DNA from 2 places in the Psychrobacillus sp. FSL K6-2836 genome. Region 1 is predicted to be linked to the other one. Evidence: a T-box and tRNA genes for the amino acid it is inferred to sense, from the RefSeq annotation. Region 1 holds a T-box; the other holds one or more tRNA genes.
The links. The T-box of region 1 lies ahead of metG (methionine--tRNA ligase). A T-box ahead of a tRNA ligase gene usually reads a tRNA of that ligase, here a tRNA-Met.

Region 1 (4,638 bases):
TATTTTGAAAAAAGGTAATATTTATCAATACTTATTAGCGGCAATTGGTGCAGCAATTATAGCAATACTCGCGCAGGTGACGATTCCTCTGCCACTTGTACCAATTACAGGGCAAACTTTTGCAATCGGTTTAGTTGTTACCATTTTAGGTATGAGATTAGGTGTATTATCGGTGATAGTATACATATTAATCGGTGCGGTAGGGATGCCAGTATTTAGTGGGATGTCAGGAGGATTAGGAATTGTAGTTGGACCAACAGGCGGCTATATTGTTGGTTTCTTGCCATCTGCATTACTTATGGGACTTTATATGAGAAAATTTGGTGTCACAATTTCACATGCGATTATAGCTAATTTAATTGGTATGGTTGTCACATTGGTATTCGGGACGGTTTGGTTAAAAATAATAGCGGACTTGACGTGGACTGCAGCATTTATGGGTGGCGTGGCTCCGTTTATTATCGTAGGTGTAATAAAAGCAGTACTAGCTGCATGGTTTGGTGTTGTCGTTCGTCGCCGCTTAGAAACAGCACGTTTAATCGTGGCGAATACATAAAACAAAATGTTTTTTGGTTAATAACTTCCAGGGTAGTTTTAAATGATTTATTCGATGACGGGTAACTTTGGAATATTTGTAGTGGACCTTTTTTATGTAGGTAAGGGGAGGCACCAAGTGGAATAGATGCTTGTTGCCCACTTGCCACCTTAGTTCATATACAGATATTCAGGTTTCTGTAGAGTTGATGGTGATTCAGGGAATGATTTCGGGTTTGTTCGATTCCTTGATTGAGAAAAAAACACATAAATTATACTATGGTCATAATCTTTCACTTGTCGACAAATTTTAGTAATGAATGATTTATGTATTTAAATGGAAGTTATTAGAAGGTAGTAGAAATCCAATTAAATAAAAGTGCTATAAGATAAAGAGGTACACCGACAATGAGCAACCCTGCTATAAAGTACGATACATAATACAAAATATCATGTATAGCACCAGCGAAATCATCAATAAAGCTTTTCATTATGTTCAGCTCCTTCACTTTTTACTATTTTATCACAAAAGATTGCACAGTTTAGAATTTTATGTATAATCATATTAACAAATATAAATTAATAGCGATGAAGAGGAAAAGTAAAATGATGATGTTGTAAAGAGAGCTTCTGCTGGTGGAAATGAGGCAAACTAGTCATTTGAACATGATCTCTGAGCTTCGTACTGAACGTTTTGTAACTAGTAGGATACGACAAGATTTGGCACTTGTTATCCATGTCAAAGTATAAAGGCTTTTTGCCATGTACTTTTAGAGTCAGACGATGCGAGTCGTTTGAAAATTAAGGTGGTACCACGAGACTAATAACCTCGTCCTTATCGGGATTTTTCCGGTAAGGGCGAGGTTTTTTTATCTATAAAGGAGGAATTGCAGATGAGTATTTTTATTGGAGGGGCTTGGCCCTATGCGAACGGCTCGTTGCACTTAGGTCATATAGCTGCATTATTACCGGGGGATATACTGGCAAGGTATTTTAGATTAAAGGAAGAGGATGTACTATATGTTTCGGGAAGTGATTGTAATGGCACTCCTATTTCTATTCGAGCGAATAAGGAAGGGGTTTCGGTAAAGGAGGTAGCCGATAGATACCATTCTGAATTTGAAGATTCGTTTCGACGTTTGGGGTTTTCTTATGACCTCTATACGCGAACAGACAGTGAGAATCATCACCAAGTTGTAAAGGAGCTATTTTTAAAGCTATTAGATAATGGGTTTATTTATAAAAAAGAAATAGAACAGACTTATTGCGAGGAAGACGAGCAATTTTTACCAGATAGATATGTGGAAGGGAAGTGCCCAAACTGTGGGAGCAGTGCTCGTGGAGATCAATGTGATAATTGTTCCAAAATATTAGATCCATTAGATTTAATCGATCAAACATGTAAGCTATGTGGAAATGTCCCAACAATCCGAAAAACAGAGCATTTTTATTTTGAGTTAAGTGCTTTTCAAGAACAATTAGAGAATTTCGTCCAAGAAGCAAAAATCGGGGAATTATGGCGATACAATGCAATTCAATTATCCGAGCGTTATTTAAAGGAAGGGCTGTTAGATCGAGCAGCCTCTAGAGATCTTTCGAATGGAGTAAGTATTCCTGTAAAAGGATATGAGGAAAAGAAAGTTTATGTATGGATAGAAGCAGTAGCAGGATATTATTCGGCAAGTAAAGAATGGGCGAAGAACTCTAAAACAGAAGATAAACCATATTGGGCAGAAGATACAGTTTCATACTATGTACATGGAAAAGATAATATTCCCTTCCACTCACTGATTTGGCCAGCAATATTACTAGGGATAAATAGCCAAGCATTACCCACACATATCATTTCAAATGAGTACTTGACGCTCGAGAAAAGAAAACTCTCCACAAGTCAAAATTGGGCGGTTTGGATACCGGATATTTTAGAGAGATATCATCCAGATTCCATACGCTACTTTTTAACGATAAATGCTCCAGAAAATCGAGATACTGATTTCTCCTGGAGAGAATTCATACACAGTCATAATTCGGAATTGCTTGGAGCATACGGAAATCTTGTAAACCGAACATTTAAATTCATAGAAAAATTCTATGAAGGAAATATAACTGTGAGCATTATAGATGAACCAACTATAAAACAAACGGAAAAATTATATGAAGAAGTCGGCAAGCTAATAGAAAAAGGACATTTCAAATTAGCATTAGAAACAATATTTATATACATCCGTAATGGAAATAAATATTTCGACGCACAAAAACCGTGGATCCAACTAAAAGAAGAGGAGCTAGCGTGTAAAAAAACGATTGCTACCTGTGTATACATTATAGGGAATGCAGCGCAAATATTATCACCATTTCTACCCTTTTCAAGTGAGGAAGTTAAAACCTATCTCCATATTGATGATTTCACTTGGAAGCCTATTAATCCTCAGCCTATCCAGTTACAAACGGTCAGACCTCTGTTTGAAAGAATCGATATTAGTGTAATACAGGAGGAACTAGATAATCTAAAAGAAAATGCTAATGCTTAAATAAGAAAAACTGCCCAGTCCCTTTAAGAGGAGTAACCTTAGAAACACCGTTGATTTCAGCTGTTTTTTTAACAATATATGGAGAAACACGGATGGACATTCTGAGGGAAAAGAAGATTAATTTTTGATAGAGATTCATCTAATAGAAATAGTACTAAGATATAACAAAAGGCTCGATTTATTATTATTAAAATCTAGCCTAGAAACACCGCCAGCACCCTGCAAAACTAGTTTGGATGGAAAAACGATTACATGGTGGTAATATCCCTACATTACTTAGTATAACCAATCGTCTTATTGCTAGGCTATGCTAAAACTTTTAATTGGGTACTACTCTCTTGTCTGATTGTAGTGAAGTGCGGCGACTCCAGCGGGATGAGTGAGACAGATGAGACATCACAACGGAAGGGGAGCTACGGTGATGGCTCATCGCTCACCCCGCGGAAAGCGTCCGCCTGAAACGAAAATCAGTGGACACTGGTGATTGGGTATTAAAATCCTCTAGTTCTACCTATCTTTTTTAACAATCGTATAATCAATACTCAAAAAAGGAATGGAGAAGATTTTCATCCGATGTTTAGCATAAAGGTCTCTATCTGGTAATTCTTCTATTAAAAACTGCTCCTGAAGTGGGAGCTTAAATACAAATTTGTGAAATGACAGATAAATTCCTGCATCTGAATTGCTATTAGCACGACTAGTTAATAGTAGGTCTCCATTGTTTTTTTCTTGCAGTTCAAGTATACCGATCATAGATGAGAAAGGGAGAGGCAATGCAATATTCATATATGTTTTCTCACCTTTTTCATGCATGGAATACAAGGCAACAAAAATTACTTCGGCTTCTATTTTACGAAGCCATGCCCTTGTTTTAAAACGACCATCTTCGACCGCAATAATATCGCCAGTCATCTCCATTTTTTTAGAAGAATAGGGCAAATTCAACTGCTGCATTCTTTGACTAATCATTCCATAGACAGCAGCAAATGGTTTAAACCATGTATTCCAATGTACCTCAGAAAACAACTTGAACTGTTTCGTGTTTTCATAGAAGTCGACAATTGATGGCTTCACGTTTTTTTTATTAATATATACCTCCATATTATCTACAAGTCCATTGTAGGTTTCAGTTCCTTTGTAATTCTTCAGTATTGGCTCGCCAACAACAAATTTCCCTCTAATATGGCTAATTGGAAAGTTCCACTTTTCGTGAAGAGTAGGAGGTGTAAAAATAGACCATCCGATTACACCGCATAAGCCAAATAACAAACAGTTAAAAAACCCATGAAACTTCAGCATAAACTCAATACTCACCTGAAATAACCCGAAAACATTTCCGATCGCATATAGTAAAGAGAAAATAATTGTAATTCCTAATGCACTAAACGAGATTAAAACTAAGCTTTTTTGTAGTAGTCCTTTAAATGGAGTTTTAAATGCAATAACGATAAATCCATAAATACCAATAATATATAAAAGGACAGATACTAACTCAAGCCAAGGAGAAAATGTAATACCCGCTGCAACTACTAAAGGTGAGACCAAAATGATGGAAGCGAAAAATGGATAACTT
Region 2 (4,638 bases), 2.0 Mb from region 1:
CCCTCATGAATTGCATAACTCGTCTACTTTCTCGGTGTGCCTCCACATCATTCCCCATTCCGTCCGATAAGATAACTGCCATCAAACCTGGGTGTAACGGAAACACTGCATGGGCATCACCCGAATAGATTGTATTTTTACTAGATGATGTATACACATCATGCGTAATTTGAAAGCGAACAGATGATTTACAGGTCAGTTGAATATGTTCATATGGATGATGAATTTCTTTCATCGCCATAATCTCAAATGGTTCATTCCAAAGATCATATAAAAGCGGAACTATCAAACGTTCACCTAACATTTTTGCTCTTGCCTCAATTGGTAAACAACAAACAATCTCCATTTGTCCAATTTCTACACTTAATACATCTATTTGGAAGAAAGGGATATTCGCTTGCTGGAATCTTTGTTTAATCACTTCTTCATGAGAAGAGTACATAGTTATATTGTTTTCTAAATTGCTCATCAACCCACTCATGTGATTGCCCATATCTTTCAGTTTGAGTGCAAACATCTTTTTTCCGTGCTGCAACTCATATGTGAGATGTTGTTTGGCTTCTCTTTCCTTCAAATCATGCATCACTTGAATTGGTTTTACGCATTTATACTGAATTCTATTCTCTGTTTGCATTCTGGATTTTTTAGGCTGTTCCTCCCACTCCTTTATCAATACTGGCATCCCATTAGATTTCTCTCCCCAACATTTTTCGTATTGAAAACACGAACGACAAATAGGTAGCGGTTCTGTTTTCTCGTCTTTTCTCAATGCCTTCGTATCAAATTTCTCCGATATAAAGCGTGTGATAAAATCGACAAAATGCTGAAACTCTTGGAGTTGATGATTTACTTTTTCCGTCATCCACTTTTGTCTTCTTAACAGAACACTCGTTGTATCAGGATATAATTGATCCTTCAATTCTTTAATCCAAGTAGAAGGAACAATGAAAAACAATAGAGATGCAACAACAAGGGATCCTATATAAACAGAGTCTAGTGGCAATGTACGATCATATAAAATAAAGAAAAACGTGGCCCCTAGCATACTAAAGGCTTGCCACAGTCTCCCAAAAGGCTTATGAAGCCCCGCTAAGAAACCCGTTACCGCGTAGACGGCAATCATTCCACTAAAGCTAAGTTTAGAAATGCTTAATATTGTTCCAGAAAGTACTGCAACTACTGTGGCGAGTTGGACACCCCCAATAGCTGCTGACACCGCAATTACTAAATGAGCTGCCATAAGAGGAATCGAAACATATCCAAATATATACGAGGACATTCCAGTTAACACCAGTGCTCCTATGAGTAATGCAGCACCCATTCTTTCTACAGTCCACCTTTTATGCAATAAGTCCGGAAATGGAAGGAATAACTGAAACAAAAATATTGTCATAAATAAACTTAATACGCCTTCATATGCAATGGCTAGCCAAATAGAAACTGGAATTTCTCCTCCATACGAAACAAACTGCCATGCAATCTGGACACATACGACATCTATCAGTACAAATACAGGTAAGGGAATTTTATTAATAAATCTATTTTGATAAAACGGAAATATTAATGCCTGTATTGCATGAATGATGACTTGTCCAAACCCTAGAGTAAAACTACCAAGTATAGCACCTACAACCACCCAAGGTACAAAGCGTTGAAACCTCAGATTAACTAGAGCCCAAAGAGGAAGAAAAAATGGAACCGAGGCCTCGAACAATACAACCTGTGCTAGAAAAAATGAGATCAAAAGGAAAATTACAGAAAATAAAAGAGTAATCCTTTTGGCTTTCAATGCCTCCGTGATCCTTCTCAACGATATACTGCGTTTTTGTTCCTGTTCATAAACCGTCTTCAAAGCGAATACCTCCTATTCAACTATTGATGGAAGTATACCTAGTATCACCTCAAAAAGTATGTCTGTTTCTGACATGTACTTTAAATAACTTTTCGACGTCATCAGCTAATAATCTAAATAGTTTAAATATTTTAAACAAACTTTCTTTTTATATTTTTAAAATTCCTTTTAAGAAGCATTGACACTTTGGCAAAACGCTTGTAATATATAATTTGTTCGTTAAAAACGGCGGCCTAGCTCAGCTGGCTAGAGCGTACGGTTCATACCCGTGAGGTCGGGGGTTCGATCCCCTCGGCCGCCATATTTTACGGCCCCTTGGTCAAGCGGTTAAGACACCGCCCTTTCACGGCGGTAACACGGGTTCGAATCCCGTAGGGGTCATCTAATAAAAAGCAGTTCCTATAAAAATAGGAACTGCTTTTTATATGTTTTGGAAGTTAACAATTTGTCGAAGTTCATGCAAGAACGCGATTCATAAACGGAAACCAAATAGTCAAAAAAATTATTTACATAGAGGAAATTTGTTTCCTGTGATGCTCGTCATGCTCTAAAAAATCCGTAAAATAACTACGAATAGAGGATTTACTCTCCCCAATGTAAAAAGCTTTGTCCCACTCTATTTCATCCGTTTGCTGAAGCCTTTCAATAATATGTTGACGTTGTTTTTTTGCATAAGCAAGGGTTTCTTTAAATGTTTGTTCATGAGCAAGGGCTGCAGCTTTTGCGTTAAATGTCTCGAAGTCTGGAAACCTTTCAAGCTTTTCACCTTCCTTCATATTTGGCAAACGTTGTTCAAACGTAAATCGATCCCATTCCCCAAGATGCATCATTATTTCATTTGGTGACCACTTTCCTTCGGCATAAGGAGCAGTCGCTCTCGTTTCGTCTAATGTAGTCAAAGAGTCCAACCAATTGATATATTCACCATATGCTTTAAGTAGTTCTTCTTTCGTCACTGGATAACCCCCCTTTATATAAATACCTTACCTAAAAATATTATGTGTAAACAAATAGTCATACGATATATCAATAAACAAATATTCGTTATTATTAAGAGGAATGGAAAATGTACGCATCATTTCTCCCGTAACAATATCGCTGTACATGTCTGAAAACTCACCACTTTGATCATTACGCATTTTTATAATCGTTTTTAGAAAATATGGACGCCAACTCCAGTTTTTATGGATCGCATCTTCTTGGATATCCCATTTTTTGTTGACACGCATAATATTGGGTGATAGTTGGAATCCATCTTCATCACAAATATATATACGGAATGAACAATCATCTAACTCTTCCGCAAGTAATAATAATTGCGCTACATTGTCGCTAGTTGGATTTATGTGCTCCACTGCTTTTTCTAACATATTCTGCAGGTTTTTCAATTCATTATATTTTTCTTCAAGCAACCGCTTTTCCGTAGTAATAAATTGCTGGCACTTTTCTTTGAAATGATCTTTTAATAAATCTCTTGAAATTGTTTCTGTCTGAGCGTCCGCTAGATACTTCCCCTGATAATATCGACCACCATTTTTCCAAGCAAATTGAAGTTGGTGTACACTATCAATTCCTTCAAATAACATATTTGCTCCTATTTTACGAGCCAGCGATCCTAGAGATGTAAATAAATCATTTTGTGCACTCCACGACTCATAGCTCAACTTTTCAATATTTACTTTTAATATATTTGGTGACAGCATTTTTATATAATCTATATGACTTTCCGAACCTACTTGATTTATAGCTATTTTCATACCGTATGTACGGTAATATTTGAGTATATTACTAAGTTGGCTAAAATCGCCTTTATAATCATGTTCTGACAGGACTAGTACAATTCGTGAAAGGGAATCTTCAGGGACATATTCATTAATAATATCGAAGTAACTCTCCCCATAATCTAGTATGAGTAAATTTGCATTACATGGTAAATATATATCATAGTCTTTTGCTTTTTCTGTTAACTCAGAGAGGGCTAAGCGAAGAATTTTATGTCCGACTTCTAATCGATACTCTACCGGAATATCCTCATCATATGCAAAAGTATTTAAGTTGATAAGATTTTCTCCATTTACCAGCTTTCCTAAAACTTCATAAGCAACCACAATATGTTCGTCCGCACTAAAAATCGGTTGATAATATGCTTTTACATGTTCTATATTCGTTAGTACATCCATTGCATCCATCAAGAAACCTCCTAAAAATCAAAACTAAAATATACATACGTTATTATAAATAAAAATTAGTATGCCTTACCTTAAGAATATGTTCTTTTGCATATTTTGTGTACAAAAAAAAGGTGTTAGCAAAGCCAAACACCTTTTTATCTATATGACATTTTTTCTACCTATAAAACAGACAGCAAATTATCCTCTTTTAGCGCCTCTGCCACCGCGCTTAGATTCTGTCGCGCGCTTTAACGTAGACAAACGATCTTCACTATCTTTCAAGAATCTAGCCATTTTTTGCTCAAAATTCTCTTTGCTAGGACGATCGCGATCATTTGGGCGATTATTGTTTCTAGGACGCTGAGGACGTTCGGGTCTCTCTGGTCTTTCCGCTTGAGGCTTTGCTTTTCGAATAGATAATCCGATTTTGCCATCCGCTTCAACATTCATCACCTTAACTTCAACAACATCTCCAACCTTCAGATGCTCATTAATATCTTTTACATAATTGTCTGCCACTTCACTAATGTGAACAAGACCTGTTGAGCCTCCTGGTAGTTCGACGAATGCTCCGAAATTTGTGATTCCTGTTACTTTACCTTCTACCTTGCTGCC

Region 2: it encodes a tRNA-Met, which carries the amino acid that the T-box ahead of metG (methionine--tRNA ligase) is inferred to sense. The anticodon was not compared.

The regions. Positions count from the first base shown of each region.
Region 1 is NZ_JBBOOM010000001.1:4,109,581-4,114,218, forward strand. It holds gene MKY37_RS19980 (biotin transporter BioY) at 5-556, shown strand; gene MKY37_RS19985 (hypothetical protein) at 882-1,025, opposite strand; T-box leader at 1,114-1,374, shown strand; gene metG (methionine--tRNA ligase) at 1,428-3,065, shown strand; gene MKY37_RS19995 (YndJ family protein) at 3,573-4,638, opposite strand, start outside.
Region 2 is NZ_JBBOOM010000001.1:2,124,790-2,129,427, forward strand. It holds gene MKY37_RS09890 (SpoIIE family protein phosphatase) at 1-1,852, opposite strand, end outside; tRNA gene MKY37_RS09895 (tRNA-Met) at 2,080-2,153, shown strand; tRNA gene MKY37_RS09900 (tRNA-Glu) at 2,162-2,233, shown strand; gene MKY37_RS09905 (DinB family protein) at 2,359-2,808, opposite strand; gene MKY37_RS09910 (EAL-associated domain-containing protein) at 2,836-4,041, opposite strand; gene MKY37_RS09915 (S1 domain-containing RNA-binding protein) at 4,222-4,638, opposite strand, start outside.